2 regions of the Planococcus sp. PAMC 21323 genome follow, and region 2 is predicted to be linked to the other one. Evidence: riboswitches for the same ligand, from Rfam matches in the RefSeq annotation. Region 2 holds a riboswitch; the other holds the start of a gene.
The links. A riboswitch is a leader RNA that binds a small molecule or an ion and turns the genes downstream of it on or off. The one in region 2 is predicted to bind lysine.

Region 1 (7,498 bases), 1.3 Mb from region 2:
TGAATCATTTCTTGTCCTGGTTTAATGCCAAACTGATCTGCAAGTCGGTTTTGAAATGAAGAAATGGCTAAGTTCATCAATAGTAAACTTGATTTTTTCTCTTTTATTACTTTGAAAATGTCGGTTTCTTTCCATTTGCTATCTTGCGTTACCGATTCATAGCGTTGTGCATCTAATTCGATACAAACGGAATCCGGTTGTTCCGCCTCAATAACTTCTTTAACCTGTTCAGCACTGGCTTTTGAAACATGCGCCGTACCAATTAAGATCAATTCTTTTTCGCCGTATTCTAAGCGTGTAATATTATCCTCGACCATATTGTACTTCCTTCATAGAACTATATTTCTTCTCATCTCAGATGAAAAGACTGTCTATTCTTTATAATGAATTAGAATAGCAAAAATATCAATGCTCGACCCTCTCCTTTAGTAGAGAAAAACAGGAAAGGTCACAAATCAGTTGCGTTAAACGTATCGCCATCTTTTAAATTACCTGATTTGAATCCTTTTTTAAACCAGCGCTGACGTTGTTCTGAGCTGCCATGTGTAAAGCTTTCCGGTACGACGTAACCACGCGAACGTTGTTGAATGGTATCGTCTCCTACAGCACTCGCTGCCGTTAAAGCTTCTTGCAAGTCACCTTCTTCTAAATAACCCATGCCTTGCGCATGATGTGCCCAAACACCTGATAAATAATCTGCTTGAAGTTCTAAGCGAACCTGCACTTTATTGTATTCTTCTTCACTTAATTGATTGCGTAGTGGCTGCACCTCTTCCATGACACCGAGTAAGTTTTGAACATGATGACCGACTTCATGTGCTACGACATAAGCCATCGCAAAATCTCCTGGTGCTTGGAATTGCGTCTGGAGTTCATTATAAAAACTTAAATCGATATAAAGTTTGTAATCGCCCGGACAATAAAACGGACCAACCGATGCTCCCGCTGTTCCGCAAGCCGATTCAACACTTCCTGTATACAACACAAGTGTCGGCTCTACATACTCCATGCCTTCTTCTGCAAAAACTTCTGTCCATACGTCTTCCGTGTCTGCAAGAACGACCGATACAAATTCAGCCAACTCTTCTTCTTCAGCTGTTGCTTCGTAAGGCTGACTGGACGTCGTTCCTGACGAGCCACCTAATTGATCCATAATAACACCTGGGTCGCCTCCTAAAAATGCGACTAGCAGTACGATTAAAATACCTCCGATACCACCTCCGGCTACAATCGCTCCACCTTTACCTCTTCGATCTTCAACATTTCTGCTGGTCTTTCTACCTTTCCATTCCATAGGGGTCCCTCGTTTCACAATGGTTTTATAGTTAGCATACCCTTAATCACTTTGGTTTTAATCCATTTTAGGTAGACGATAAACTAAAAATCGCTCACGCGGATCTTTATGAAAATCGGGTAAAGTAATTTCTTCTATTAATTGAAACGCCGTACTCGTTTCCAAGTAATCGTTATACTCTTGTGAAGCAAAAAATAAAACCACATCAACCGATCGTGGAGCTTGTTCAGCAGAGCGCAATATTTGATTGAGAAAAGAGATAAACACTTGGGCTGAAAAAGGATTAAAAAAATAAAACTTATTGTCTTGATCTGCAATTTGATAGTCCTGCGCTAAACAATTATAGAAGTCAATGCTCGGCCCCGCGCCTTTATGCTGAGTGAGATAAGATTTTTTATTTTCGAGAGCTTGAGCGTGGAATGCAGGATTCATCTCAATTCCCACACTTTTTGCACCGAAAAAATGATGAACGTAAAAGTTTAAGCGTCCCTTACCAGATCCAACATCCACTAATTGATCTTGCGCAGTTAAACGATAATCCTCGAACAGGATATCGAGTAAATCATAGGGAGTTGGCTCGTAACGGTTATGGTGTAAAGAATCAGTAAATCCTTTTTGGTGTTCGGCAGTTACTATATTTAGTCGGTGATCGTATATTTGGTCATTCACTTTAGCTCACTCCTCTCTTATAAATTTTACGTATTTTATCTTGCAATTAACAGATATTTTTGTTATAGTACAGCTAATTCAATATTTCTTGCTCCATTTTTATGGAGTAGGATAGAGGCGCAAAAACCATCAGTACGCAAAACGAGGACGATGAGGTCCATTGACGTTTGCCGAAAGGGGGATTTGCCGAAGTGACGGAAAACTCATATTTCCGTGCGCTGGGTCTGTATTTAACAAATACAGGACTGTCATATAGGAAACTATATGGAGGGCTATCTGATGCACAGGAACGAATGGTAAACATTGTTTCTACTGCAGCAACGGGACCCCCTGTTGCTGCTTTTTTGTTTATTCCTGACTGGCCCCTCACCTCTAAGCTACGAAAAAATTAGAAAAGGGTGTGTTGTTTATGAATTTCGGCCAAATCATCACAGCAATGGTAACACCGTTCGACCTTCAAGGAGAAATCGATTTCCCAGCAACCAAAAAATTAATCGAGCATTTAATCGCGAACGGATCTGATGGACTTGTCGTCGCAGGTACAACAGGCGAATCACCTACCTTATCAATCGAGGAAAAAGTAGAGTTATTCCAATTTACTGTAAATACAGTCGCTGGACGAATTCCAGTTATTGCAGGAACGGGATCCAATAATACACGCGCTTCTATTTCATTGACGCAACAAGCAGAAGAAGTCGGCGTTGATGGTGTCATGCTCGTTACGCCTTATTATAATAAACCTTCACAAGAAGGCATGTTCCAACATTTCCAAGCGATTGCCGAGTCTACAAATTTACCAGTCATGCTTTATAACATACCTGGTCGTAGTGTAGTCAATTTGTCTCCAGAGACAATCATTCGCCTATCTCAAATTAGCAATATTGTTTCGGTTAAAGAAGCGAGTGGCGATTTGGACGCAGCGGCAGAAATTATCGAAAATACAGCAGATTCATTTTCAGTTTATAGCGGTGATGACAGTTTAACATTGCCGATGCTATCAATCGGTGGCACTGGAATTGTTTCGGTTTCTGCACATATTATCGGTAACGATATGCAAGACATGATGACGAGCTTTCTAACAGGTGACGTCAAAACAGCAGCAGCTATTCATAGACGTTTATTGCCAACGATGAAAGCATTGTTTGCTGCCCCAAACCCAACTCCAGTTAAAGCGGCTCTCAACATCACGGGCGTTCAAGTAGGTGGCGTTCGCTTGCCGATGATTCCATTATCTGAAGAAGAAACTTTAACGTTACGTGCATCTTTACCTGATTTACATTCTGAAGCAGTAACAAACTAATATAAAAAACGCTGAAGTTTGTAAACTTCAGCGTTTTTTATTGATTTACCAACTCGCTTTTTTTACACCTGGAATTTGTCCTTTATGTGCTAGTTCTCGGAAAATGATGCGGGACATTCCAAATTTACGCATGTATCCTCTTGGTCTTCCGGTCACGCCACAACGATTTTTCAAACGTGTTGGCGAAGAATCTTTCGGCAATGCTGCTAGCGCCTGAAAATCTCTATTTTCTTTGAGTTCTTGTCGCCGATCTGCAAATTTTTCTACAAGTAATTGCTGTTTATCGTGCCTTGCCACTTTCGATTTTTTAGCCATTTCATCACTTCTCATTATTCGTAATTATTACGATTTAAATATTAAAAAAATTATTTTGTTTCACGATGAACAGTAACTTTCTTAAGACGTGGACTGTATTTTTTCAATTCAATACGTTCAGGATTTGTCCGCTTATTTTTAGTTGTACTGTAATTTCGATCTCCTGTTTCTGTGCATGCCAGTGTTATATTAACTCTCATTATATTTCCTCCTATACTTTAAAACTTAGTTTTTATAAATAGTAATAATTACGTTTTATAGTGTATAAAAAAAGAAACAAGAAAGCAAGCTTTTATTTTAAACTTTAAGATCCGGTTAAAATCTACTTTCAACAAAAAGGGTTTGTTATAAAAAACATCAGGGTACATAATCATTAACTTACTTTACAAATGATTTATCATAATTTAGGAGGAATTCGAGATGACTAACGAAGGAACAACATTAATCCAAGCATACGATGTGCAAGCAGAGGTTTTGCACAAAATTAACGAATTAAAAGCACAAGGCTTTAAAGAGGAAGATATGTACGTAATTGCCAAGCACGACGAGCAACTAACTATGGTTCAAGGACAAACCAATGTTCATTTAGACGCGCAAGAAGATGAGAATATTATGAGTAAATTCAAAGCGTTTATATCTGGTGAGGATTCTACCCGCCATGCATTTACACAAATGGGATTAGGCAGCAGCGAAGCGGACGATTATTACCGACAAGTTGAAAATGGCAAGCTGGTGCTTTATGTGAACAGCGACTATAGCACAACTTATCAGCCCGAAACTAATACACCTACAACTGCTCGAATGACGACTGCTGAAGAAGTACATTTGCGCTCTCAACCAGAGTCAATTGATGGTGTTGAGCGCAATATTCAAGATACAGAACCAGTGAACCCAAATAGTCATCGGGACGAATCAGATATAACGAAGATGGTAGATAACAAAAAAGACCAACAACATTTATTTTAAGTAGCCAAAAGCGTATCCGAATCATCACTCGGATACGCTTTTTACTATGCTTGTAAGGTTTATCTTATATGTATCATAGGGTAAATGAATTTTAGTAAATGGAATCGGTGCGAACAATATAGGAGGAATTAGCATGGAAAAAAAAGAAGATAAACTCATTGGGCTTTTTGATGCACAAGCGCAAGTATTGATTCAAGTTGGTCAATTAAAAGCCAAAGGATATGAAGAAGAAGAATTATTTTTAGTATCTAAGCATGACGAACAAATAGACTTGCTGATTGCTCATACCGCAGTTCATATCGATACACAAGACCGAGATAATTTTAAAGGTAAACTTATTTCATTTTTAGCTGGTGACGATATTACGAAAGATGCGTTTAACCGCATGGGATTGGACGAAGAACAAACAGATTATTATTTCCAACAAGTAGAACTTGGCAAACTGCTTCTTTACACAAGCAACCGCCCCGTATCGGCACTACACGCAGAGATCAACTCGAAAACGGAAGCTTTAATTAATACAGATGAAAAATCTCTTACTTTACACGAAGAACATTTGAGCGTTGAGAAGCAAAAAGTCCAAACTGGTGAAGTTCAAGTTCATAAACAGATGGTTGAAGAAAACCAAAAATTCCAAGTTCCTGTAGAACGAGAAGAAGTTGTGGTTGAAAGAAAAACTGTTCCAGCAGCAACAACTGATTATGACGAGTCAACACTAACTCCGGCACAAGTATATGAAAAAGGCGATGCCATTCATATTCCACTTACTGAAGAACGTCTCGAGATCGGCAAAAAACAAGTGGTTCGCGAGGAGATCGTCATCGGCAAACGCAAAGTTAAAGATGTTCAAGTCGTCAACGAAACCGTACGTCGTGAAGTCGCAGACATTGAAGAAAACGGTGTTGTTAATCGCGTAGATAAATAAACGTAACTAAGACTAGCACAATTTCTCTCTTATATAAAAATCAAAGGAAGAGACTCTGGTCTCTTCCTTTTTTGCTTTAGCATCGTTGCCTTTAGCCACTACTATGCAACTATGCTGTAATTTATTAACTCTCTTTTATCTCCGGCATGCTTTTAATATGCAAGTCGCGCTGCGGAAATGGAATTTCGATGTCGTGTTCCGCAAACAGCCGATTAATACGGAAATTTAAAGCACTTTTTGTCACGATGACTTGATTGGAGTTATCAATCCATACCATCAATTCAAAATCGAGCGAAGACTCGCCGAATGTCGCAAAATTCACAAACGGTTCCGGGTCTAGCAGAATAACACCATTGATCTGTTGTTCTTCTCCAACTGCTTGAATCAGCACTCTTTTAACCTTGTCAGCATCTGTTCCGTAGGCAACACCAACCGGTATAACTAGCCGCATGCGCGGATCTCCGTATGATCGATTAACTACCTGCTCCTCAAGAAAATAGGAATTCGGAACAATGACATGTTCATTATGAATCGTCTTAATCACAGTCGAACGCATCGAAATTTTTTCGACATCGCCGATCAACTCATCAATAATTACTCGGTCACCGACCTTGATTGGCCTTTCGAACAGCAAGATAATGCCCGAGATAAAATTCGAGGCAATATTTTGTAAGCCAAAACCAATCCCAACCCCAAGCACCCCAGCAAACACTGTCAATGCGCCTAAGTTTAAGCCGACCGTCGTCAAACTAACGATAATAGCAATGGCCATTACGGTGTAATGAAACATCCGATCGAATGTGTAGCTTACACCGCGGTCTAGATCATAACGCTGATAAACATTTGGCAAAATATAACGGGTGATGATTTTCGAAGCTCGGTTAGCGAGCGATACAATAAGGACTACCAAAATCAACAGAAACACCGTGATTTCGACGTTGCCCAGTTCAAATAATCGGTCGAACATCCAGCCCGAATCGGAAAAATAAAAAATCATAAACAGCAAGATCCCGTAGGTCGTCGCCCAGTTTAATAAGCTCCGCAAAATCGAATCGACATGCCGAAACAACCGATTTTTGCTCAAGCGTTTGGAAATCCCAAGTACCACGGCCCTTGCCAAAAAGATGCACGCTATATAAAACAAAAACAACAGCACTTCGGTCCATTCGATTTGCTCAAAGACTTCGTACCATCGTTTGGTCAACTCTTCCGGTTGTATTGTCAGCAGCATTATCTATCCCTCCTTTTCAGCTTCGTGCACTTTGACCGTCACCAGTCAGCTTCACCAGTTTTTTATAATTCACATGTTACCGCAAACAGCATATTTACACTTAAGCACATCTCGTCCATTCAATCTGATAACGTTACTAAAGATTCACAATTCTTTTCTTCATTATACAAGTAAACCTTGTTTTAGATGAAATTATCTGAACACGGAAGTTCCTCCTAATCCTCTTCTACTTTTAAAACTTATCACCGCGATCCGCTACACAGATAGATACCTGATCTTTGAATAAATATAAAGAGACCTCTTTTGGGATTTTATAAAATTACAGGCTTTATCAACATTAAAAAAAGACAACCTCTAGGCTGCCTTTTTTGTACATACTATAAAATAGCAATCATAATTGCAGCGATAATTGCCACAATGATTCCAATAAATAATATTGCAGGGATAATAATAACGAAGAAACCTTTCCAAGCAGAAAATCTGTGTGCTTCTCCTACTGCTTTACATTGAACAACGAATGTCCAGATAGAAAACAAGGACAGGACAAAAGTTAAAACAATCGATAAAGGACCGGCGTTTTCAAATGGCAGCTCTCCCTCTTGTAAAAAATACGTTACAGGAGACAAGAACATCCAACTAATCACAATAGGGATTAACCAGATTTGAATGATTTGACTGGTTAGTACCGCTCGAAACATTTCCTTATATGTCGCTTGACCTTTGAACAATCGACCGACCAGCAAATAGATGCCCGCCGCAACCGAAGTACCCACTAAACCTGCTAATGGACCCACAACC
Region 2 (7,498 bases):
TTATGGGGACTAGCTTTGCATTTTTCCCTGAACTTTCACCACAAAAAATCGTTGGACTGTCGGTTATCATGATGATTTTTACAGGACTTTCTTCAACCTTAGCCTATATGAAAGTTCGAACAGTCGATTACAAAAGTGGATTTATTTTCTTTGCAGGAAGTGCACCGGGGACAATTGTCGGTGCTTTTATTAATAAAAATTTAGATTTGCCATCTTTCAATTTATATTTTGGCATTCTTCTAGTTTTCCTGTCAATACTCCTACTGTTACGCGATCGTCTCAAAGCCGTTCGGTGGTTTGTGGACAATGGTCGCAAAACAACATTTATAGACAAACAAAATAAAGAGTACATTTACGGTTACCCGATTTGGTTTGCATTGTTATTAACATTTTTTGTAGGAGTTGCATCTGGATTGTTTGGAATCGGTGGCGGTTCTATTGTTGTACCGGCAATGATTCTGTTGTTTTTATTTCCTCCTCATGTTGCTGTTGGGACGTCAATGCTAATGGTTTTTCTATCAGCACTTGTCAATTCGGTTACACATATCTCATTAGGGAACGTTCCTTGGATATACACACTCGCAGTTGTGCCAGGTGCTTATATCGGTGCAAAAGTTGGTGCAGCGTTAAACAAACGTCTCAATTCAGAAGTATTAGTAACTATTCTACGAATTGTGCTTCTCGTGCTTGGGCTACGTTCAATTTACGAAGGAATATTCAGCAGTTAAAGAGGTGTTTTCATGAGTGAAACGATTCATATTTATCATACAAATGATTTGCATAGTCATTTTACAAATTGGCCGCGTATAAAGTCATTTTTAGCAGAACGAAAAAGATGGCACGAAGAAGAAGGCGATGTTTGTCTTGTTTTGGATATTGGCGACCATGTTGATCGCTCTCATCCTTATACAGAAGGTACAGCTGGTAAAGGCAATGTTCAATTGCTAAACGAAGCAAATTACGATGCGGTCACAATCGGTAATAACGAAGGTATAACGTTGTCGAAAGATGAGTTGGATGATTTGTATGTTCAGGCTAAGTTTGATGTTGTGGTTTCAAATCTATTTGATTTGCAAGGCAACCGACCAAAATGGGCAAAACCATACAAAATTATTCAAACAGCAAGTGGGACACGTATAGGTTTGATTGGTGCTACTGCTGAATTTACTCCGTTTTACCGCAAACTGGGATGGCAAATCACCGACGCGAAAAGAGCCATCATTCAATCGGTAGAAGAAATTAAAGACAAAACCGATTTGATTGTTTGTTTGTCTCATTTAGGCATTAAAGAGGATGAGTTATTGGCAGAACTTTGCCCGCAAATTAATATTATTTTAGGTGCGCATACTCATCATGTTTTTCATGATGGAAAATGGCAAGGTAATACATTACTTGGCGCTGCTGGGAAATTCGGATTTTTTGTTGGTCATATTACAGTAGAGAAGGATTTCAAAAAAACTTCTGCTCGATTAGTTGAAGTATCCAGACTATGCGAAGTTCAAGAAAAGTTCGATGAACATCTCATTGAACAAGGAAGAATTCAAATGAATGAACTTGTATTTCGGAGTGATAAAGAGTTGAAAGCAGAATGGTTCAAGGATTCAGAGCTTGCAACTTTATTTGGTGAAGCGATGATTGAATTTACAGGTGCTGATTGTGCACTATTCAATGCGGGAATATTTATGGAAGACTTACACGAAGGAGAAATGACACGTTATAACTTTCACAAGATGTTGCCACATCCCATCAATCCATGTGTCGTCGAGCTAAGTGGTGCAGAGCTAAAAGAAATTTATTTGCAATCCTTGAATTCTGAATGGCCTCAACTTGAGTTAAAAGGAATGGGATTCCGAGGAGCGGTGTTTGGCAAAATGATTCATTTAAATATGGAGCTTATTGATCGCCGTTTATATATAGGGGACCGAAGAGTTGTACATGATCAAATTTATCAGTTGGTTACATTAGACATGCTGACATTCGGCTATTTTTTCCCGAGTTTGAAAAGAGCTAGGAAAACATATTATATGCCAGAATTTCTACGTGACGTGTTTGGTCAATATTTTCGTAGTAAAGCATTAAAGTAGTAGAGGCGGTTAGAATAAACATTCAGTTGATATTAGCGTGAATTTGGGCTATGCTTAAAAGGAAAGTTATAATGGTGGGTAGAGGCTGCAAAACTGATCAGTAGGGTGCGCGAGTTTGACCGCGTTGAACGTATCTGAAAGGAAGTTTTGCCGAAATTTACTTCTTATGGTCATAAGAAGTAGGTTGGGGGCATTCTGAAAAAGAATGTCACTGTCATTTAAGCAATTGCTTAAATGGAGGGCTACAGGGTTGTTTGATGTTTTACCGCACAGACGAATTGTAGAAAGCTGACTTTATCCAACTGGAGAGGTCAGCTTTTTTTTCTCAATTTCACCCATCAAAAATAAGGAGGAGTTAATATGGAGAATACGATTTTTTCGATTTTGCCACCGATTATTGCAATTGTAATGGTCTTACTAACACGTCGCGTCCTTTTATCGTTAGGCGCAGGGATTGTGGCAGCAGCTATTATTCTTACATGGTTTGCACCACTAGAAGCCTTACAGGAACTTTTCACATCATTCGCAATTATTTTTTGGGATGGCGGATTTAACGCCTATAACGTCTTTATCCTTTTGTTTCTCTTACTGTTAGGTGTAATTACGGCATTTGTTAGTCTCTCAGGAGGCAGTCATGCTTTCGCTGAATGGGCATCAACTCACATTAAATCTCGCCGTGGTGCAAAAGTATTAACAGTTGTTCTTGGCATGGTCATCTTTATCGATGATTATTTCAACGCATTGGCTGTTGGACAAGTAGCGCGTCCGATTACGGACAAATACAAAGTTTCACGTGCCAAGCTGGCTTACTTTATCGATTCGACTGCAGCACCTGTCTGTGTGGTGTCACCCGTATCAAGTTGGGGAGCAGCGATTATCGGTATCATTGCAACGATTTTAGCAGGTCAAACTTTCGTGGAATATTCTGCACTTGAGGCATTTCTTTGGATGGCACCAATGAACTTTTATGTAGTCGCTTCTCTTGCTATCGTCTTTTTCGTCGCAGTTCGCGATGTTGATTTTGGTGAAATGAAAAAACACGAAGTACTAGCTATTTCTAAAGGACAGCTTTTCGATCCTGAAAAAACAATTCCGGGCGAAATGAAAGAGGAATTTCCGACTCATTCACATGGTCATGTGAGAGATTTGTTACTTCCTATTTTGCTGTTGATCGTCGGAACGGTAGTTGCGATGATTTGGACGGGCTACCAAAATGCTGGCCAAGTGGTTGATATTTGGTTGATTTTTGAAAATACAGATGTGCCGGCTTCACTATTGGTAGGCGGACTTCTTGGAGCATTAACCTCTATAATTCTTTATTCGCTTCAAATGAAAGTTAATAAAACAGCCAACTTGGGTTGGATTGGCAAAGGAATTTGGGCTGGAATCAAGTCCATGATGGGAGCAGTATTAATCCTGGTATTCGCTTGGTCATTAACTTCCTTGATCGGTTCATTAGAAACAGGAACATACTTAGCTGGTGTCGTTTCTGACGGCAATGTCCCTACAGCGATTTTGCCAGTTCTGTTATTTGTTTTAGCAGGAGTTATGGCTTTTTCTACTGGAACGTCATGGGGCTCTTTTGGTATACTTTTACCGATTGCTGGAACAATTATGATCGAAGCAGAGCCTGCGCTATTATTGCCAGCACTATCTGCAGTTTTAGCAGGAGCAGTATTCGGTGATCATTGTTCACCGATTTCTGATACGACTATCTTGTCTTCAACAGGAGCAGGAAGTAATCATATGGACCATGTCTTAACCCAAATACCTTACGCATTAACTGCTGCTGGTATCGCTGCAATCGGGTACATTGTCATAGGTTTCACTGGTTCTTTGTTACTGTCATTAGGTGCTGTACTAATCGTTCTAGCAGTACTGTTTGTAGTATGGTCCCAACGGACAACTATTATTGAAAAACAGCAAAATAATTTATAGAAGTAAGGCAGAGGAGCTTATCCTCTGCCTTTTTACTTTTGCTACAATAGTTTTTTTCAATTAAATTTCGAAATCATCTTTACATTAAAGCGCTCTCTCGGTATACTAATTTTAGATTAGTAAATAATCTGAAAACAAACAAAATTCCTATTTTTATGTAAAAAGAATGGGAATACTAAGGGGGAAGAGAGATGGAACGTTCGCAATGGGGTACACGTGCCGGTTTTATCATGGCAGCCGTCGGCTCTGCAGTAGGTTTAGGTAACATTTGGCGTTTTCCATATGTTGCGTATGAAAATGGTGGGGGTGCCTTTTTTATACCATACCTATTTGCATTATTGACTGCCGGTATACCAATATTAATTTTAGAATTCACGATCGGCCATAAGTATAGAGGGTCAGCACCGTTATCATTTTTCCGAATGGGCGGTAGAAAATTAGAGTGGCTTGGTTGGTGGGCAGTGTTTGTGTCCTTTGTTATATCCGTGTACTATGCCGTTATTATTGCTTGGGCAATGCGCTATACTATTTTTTCTTTCAATCAGGCATGGGGTACAGATACACAAGACTTCTTATTCAATGAATTTTTACAACTTACAGTTAGTCCAGGGCAAACAGGTGGGATTGTCTGGGGTGTGTTTATTCCTTTAGTTCTTGTTTGGGCGATTACACTCGGGATTTTACTTGCCGGTGTTAAAAAAGGAATTGAAATGGCTAACCGAATTTTCATCCCAACGTTAGTTATTATTTTCTTAGCAGTGGTAATTCGAGCAATTACACTAGATGGTGCTTTGATTGGATTGGAAGCGTTTTTCCAACCTGATTTTACTGCCATTATGAATCCATCGGTTTGGGTCGCAGCTTATGGACATATCTTCTTTAGTTTATCTGTAGCATTTGCGATCATGATCACTTATTCATCGTATTTACCGAAGAAATCAGATATCACGAATAATGCATTTATTACAGGGTTTGCTAACTCAAGCTTTGAATTACTTGCAGGTATCGGAATTTTCGCAGCACTTGGATTTATGGCGACACAACAAGGAGTTCCAGTTTCTGAAGTAGCTTCAGCGGGTGTCGGCTTAGCATTTGTTGTATTCCCACAAATCATTAATGAGTTCCCAAGTTTTAATGGATTGTTTGGATTCCTATTCTTCCTATCGTTAACACTTGCTGGATTGACATCATTAATGTCAATTACAGAAACGTATGTTGCTGGATTCACTGAGAAATTCGGAATTTCACGCAGAAAAGCTGTTGTATTTGGTGGCGGACTTGCGGCTCTAATTTCAATTTTATTCGCAACTCAAGGTGGATTATTCTTCCTAGATCTTGCAGATTACTTTATCAACCAATTTGGTGTTGCTGCAGTCGGTTTAGTGGAAGTTGTGTTAGTTGTTTGGGTATTCCGCAAAGCAGACTTACTTAAAGCTCATGCAAACGAAATTTCAGATATTCATCTGGGTGCATGGTGGAAAGTCAGCCTCGGAATTATCACGCCAATTGTCTTAGGCTATATGATGTTTGGGTTACTGAAAATGAACATTTTACAAGAGTTTGATACGGAAACAGGTAACTATGAAGGATATTCTAACATGTTTACTTTATCAGGCGGCGTAGCAGTAGCTTCGGCTGCAATAGTATTCGGTATCCTATTCTCTATTGCAAAATGGCATAAAAATCAAGGTGAATATGACGAGCGTAGTTAAAAGGGGGAGTAGCATATGTCAACAAGTTCAATCGTAGTTATGATTATTGGTATGGTTTTAGTTTGGGGAGGTTTAGCTGCCAGTATTTTTCACGCAGTTAATACCGGCAAAAAGAAACGTAATTCAAGCGCTACAAATAACCTATAAAATAAAAGCCCGGAAACGAAAAGTTTCCGGGCTTTTCTATGGATTTGGAGCACGATGGCAACTTGTGAGGAACAGAGCTTTATGATACATTTGGAATTGAATTAGATTCCTATTCAAATCAGATAGACAGGGGAAGATGTGCATGTCAGAAAAAAAAGAACATCTTAGAAAGCCTGATTGGTTAAAAATTAAATTAAACACCAATGAAAACTATACAGATTTAAAGAAAATGATGCGAGAAAACAACTTAAATACGGTTTGTGAAGAAGCAAAATGTCCAAATATCCATGAATGCTGGGGAACGCGAAGAACGGCAACTTTTATGATTTTAGGAGCAATTTGTACAAGAGCTTGCCGTTTCTGCGCAGTCAAAACAGGATTGCCAAATGAGTTAGATCTACAGGAACCAGAACGTGTAGCAGCATCTGTAAAAATGATGAACTTAAAACATGCAGTCATCACAGCAGTTGCACGAGACGATTTAAAAGACGGTGGTTCAACAGTTTTTGCTGAAACAATTCGAGCGATCAAACGTGCTAATCCATTTACAACAATCGAAGTTTTGCCGTCTGATATGGGTGGAGTCTATGAAAACCTTGAACGACTAATGGATGCTAAACCAGATATTTTAAACCATAATATCGAAACTGTACGTCGACTTACACCGAGAGTTCGTGCACGTGCTAAATACGATCGATCACTTGAGCTGTTAAAGCGTTCAAAAGAAATGCATCCGGAAATTCCAACAAAATCTTCGTTAATGATTGGCTTGGGAGAAACGAAAGAAGAAATTATTGAAGTAATGGATGATTTGCGCGCGAACGATGTCGATATCATGACAATCGGTCAGTATTTACAGCCGACAAAAAAACATTTAAGTGTACAAAAATACTATTCGCCAAAAGAATTCAAGGAACTCTGGGAAATTGCGATGACCAAAGGGTTTTCTCATTGCCAAGCAGGTCCGTTGGTTCGAAGCAGCTATCATGCGGATGAGCAAGTCAATGCAGCTGCTAAAGAGCGTCAGCGTCTCGGCGATATACAAACAGCTGCTATAAACAGCTAATGGATGGTGAAAATATGATTACATTGGATCAATGGCAATATGATATACTAATTGACCACCGAGAAGGCTTTAAAGAAGAAGCAATAACTACTCGTTACAGCGAAATTTTATCGAAATATGATTATATATTAGGTGACTGGGGCTATGGACAATTACGGTTAAAAGGATTTTTTGAAGACATAAATCACAAGGCGACTTATGATACGAAAATAAGTACGCTGCAGGACTACCTTTACGAATACTGCAATTTTGGCTGTGCCTATTTTGTTATAAAAAAAGTTGGAAAAGCAACTCCTCCAATTGAAGAAGCAGAACAAGAAGTAAAAGAAGTACAAGAATTAGAACCAGAAGTACAAACTCTCGAAGCAGACGTTTAATCTGCTAGAGGGTTTTTTTTATGCATTATGATATGATAAAGAGAGAAATAGAAGATTTTCAAACGCCTATTGGAGGGTATTTTTATGTATTTTATTGACCGAAGCAAAATCACTGAAACGATTCAGTATATGAATTCTTTATTGGAGTTTTATGAGGCACAACAGCAGTGGACA

Region 1: it holds a riboswitch for lysine, as region 2 does, so the genes downstream of both, dapA (4-hydroxy-tetrahydrodipicolinate synthase) here and PLANO_RS04885 (Na+/H+ antiporter NhaC family protein) in region 2, are expected to answer to the same signal.

What each region holds. Positions count from the first base shown of each region.
Region 1 is NZ_CP009129.1:2,835,963-2,843,460, forward strand. It holds gene PLANO_RS13965 (TraB/GumN family protein) at 1-317, opposite strand, end outside; gene ypfJ (KPN_02809 family neutral zinc metallopeptidase) at 449-1,294, opposite strand; gene PLANO_RS13975 (class I SAM-dependent methyltransferase) at 1,352-1,963, opposite strand; lysine riboswitch at 2,068-2,246, shown strand; gene dapA (4-hydroxy-tetrahydrodipicolinate synthase) at 2,373-3,263, shown strand; gene rpsN (30S ribosomal protein S14) at 3,309-3,578, opposite strand; gene rpmG (50S ribosomal protein L33) at 3,629-3,778, opposite strand; gene PLANO_RS14000 (YflT domain-containing protein) at 3,999-4,544, shown strand; gene PLANO_RS14005 (YsnF/AvaK domain-containing protein) at 4,678-5,469, shown strand; gene PLANO_RS14010 (mechanosensitive ion channel family protein) at 5,594-6,700, opposite strand; gene PLANO_RS14015 (Yip1 family protein) at 7,078-7,498, opposite strand, start outside.
Region 2 is NZ_CP009129.1:974,989-982,486, forward strand. It holds gene PLANO_RS04875 (sulfite exporter TauE/SafE family protein) at 1-728, shown strand, start outside; gene PLANO_RS04880 (bifunctional metallophosphatase/5'-nucleotidase) at 741-2,084, shown strand; lysine riboswitch at 2,156-2,337, shown strand; gene PLANO_RS04885 (Na+/H+ antiporter NhaC family protein) at 2,445-4,022, shown strand; gene PLANO_RS04890 (sodium-dependent transporter) at 4,214-5,734, shown strand; gene PLANO_RS15945 (methionine/alanine import family NSS transporter small subunit) at 5,750-5,881, shown strand; gene lipA (lipoyl synthase) at 6,024-6,947, shown strand; gene PLANO_RS04900 (YutD family protein) at 6,962-7,324, shown strand; gene PLANO_RS04905 (DUF86 domain-containing protein) at 7,409-7,498, shown strand, end outside.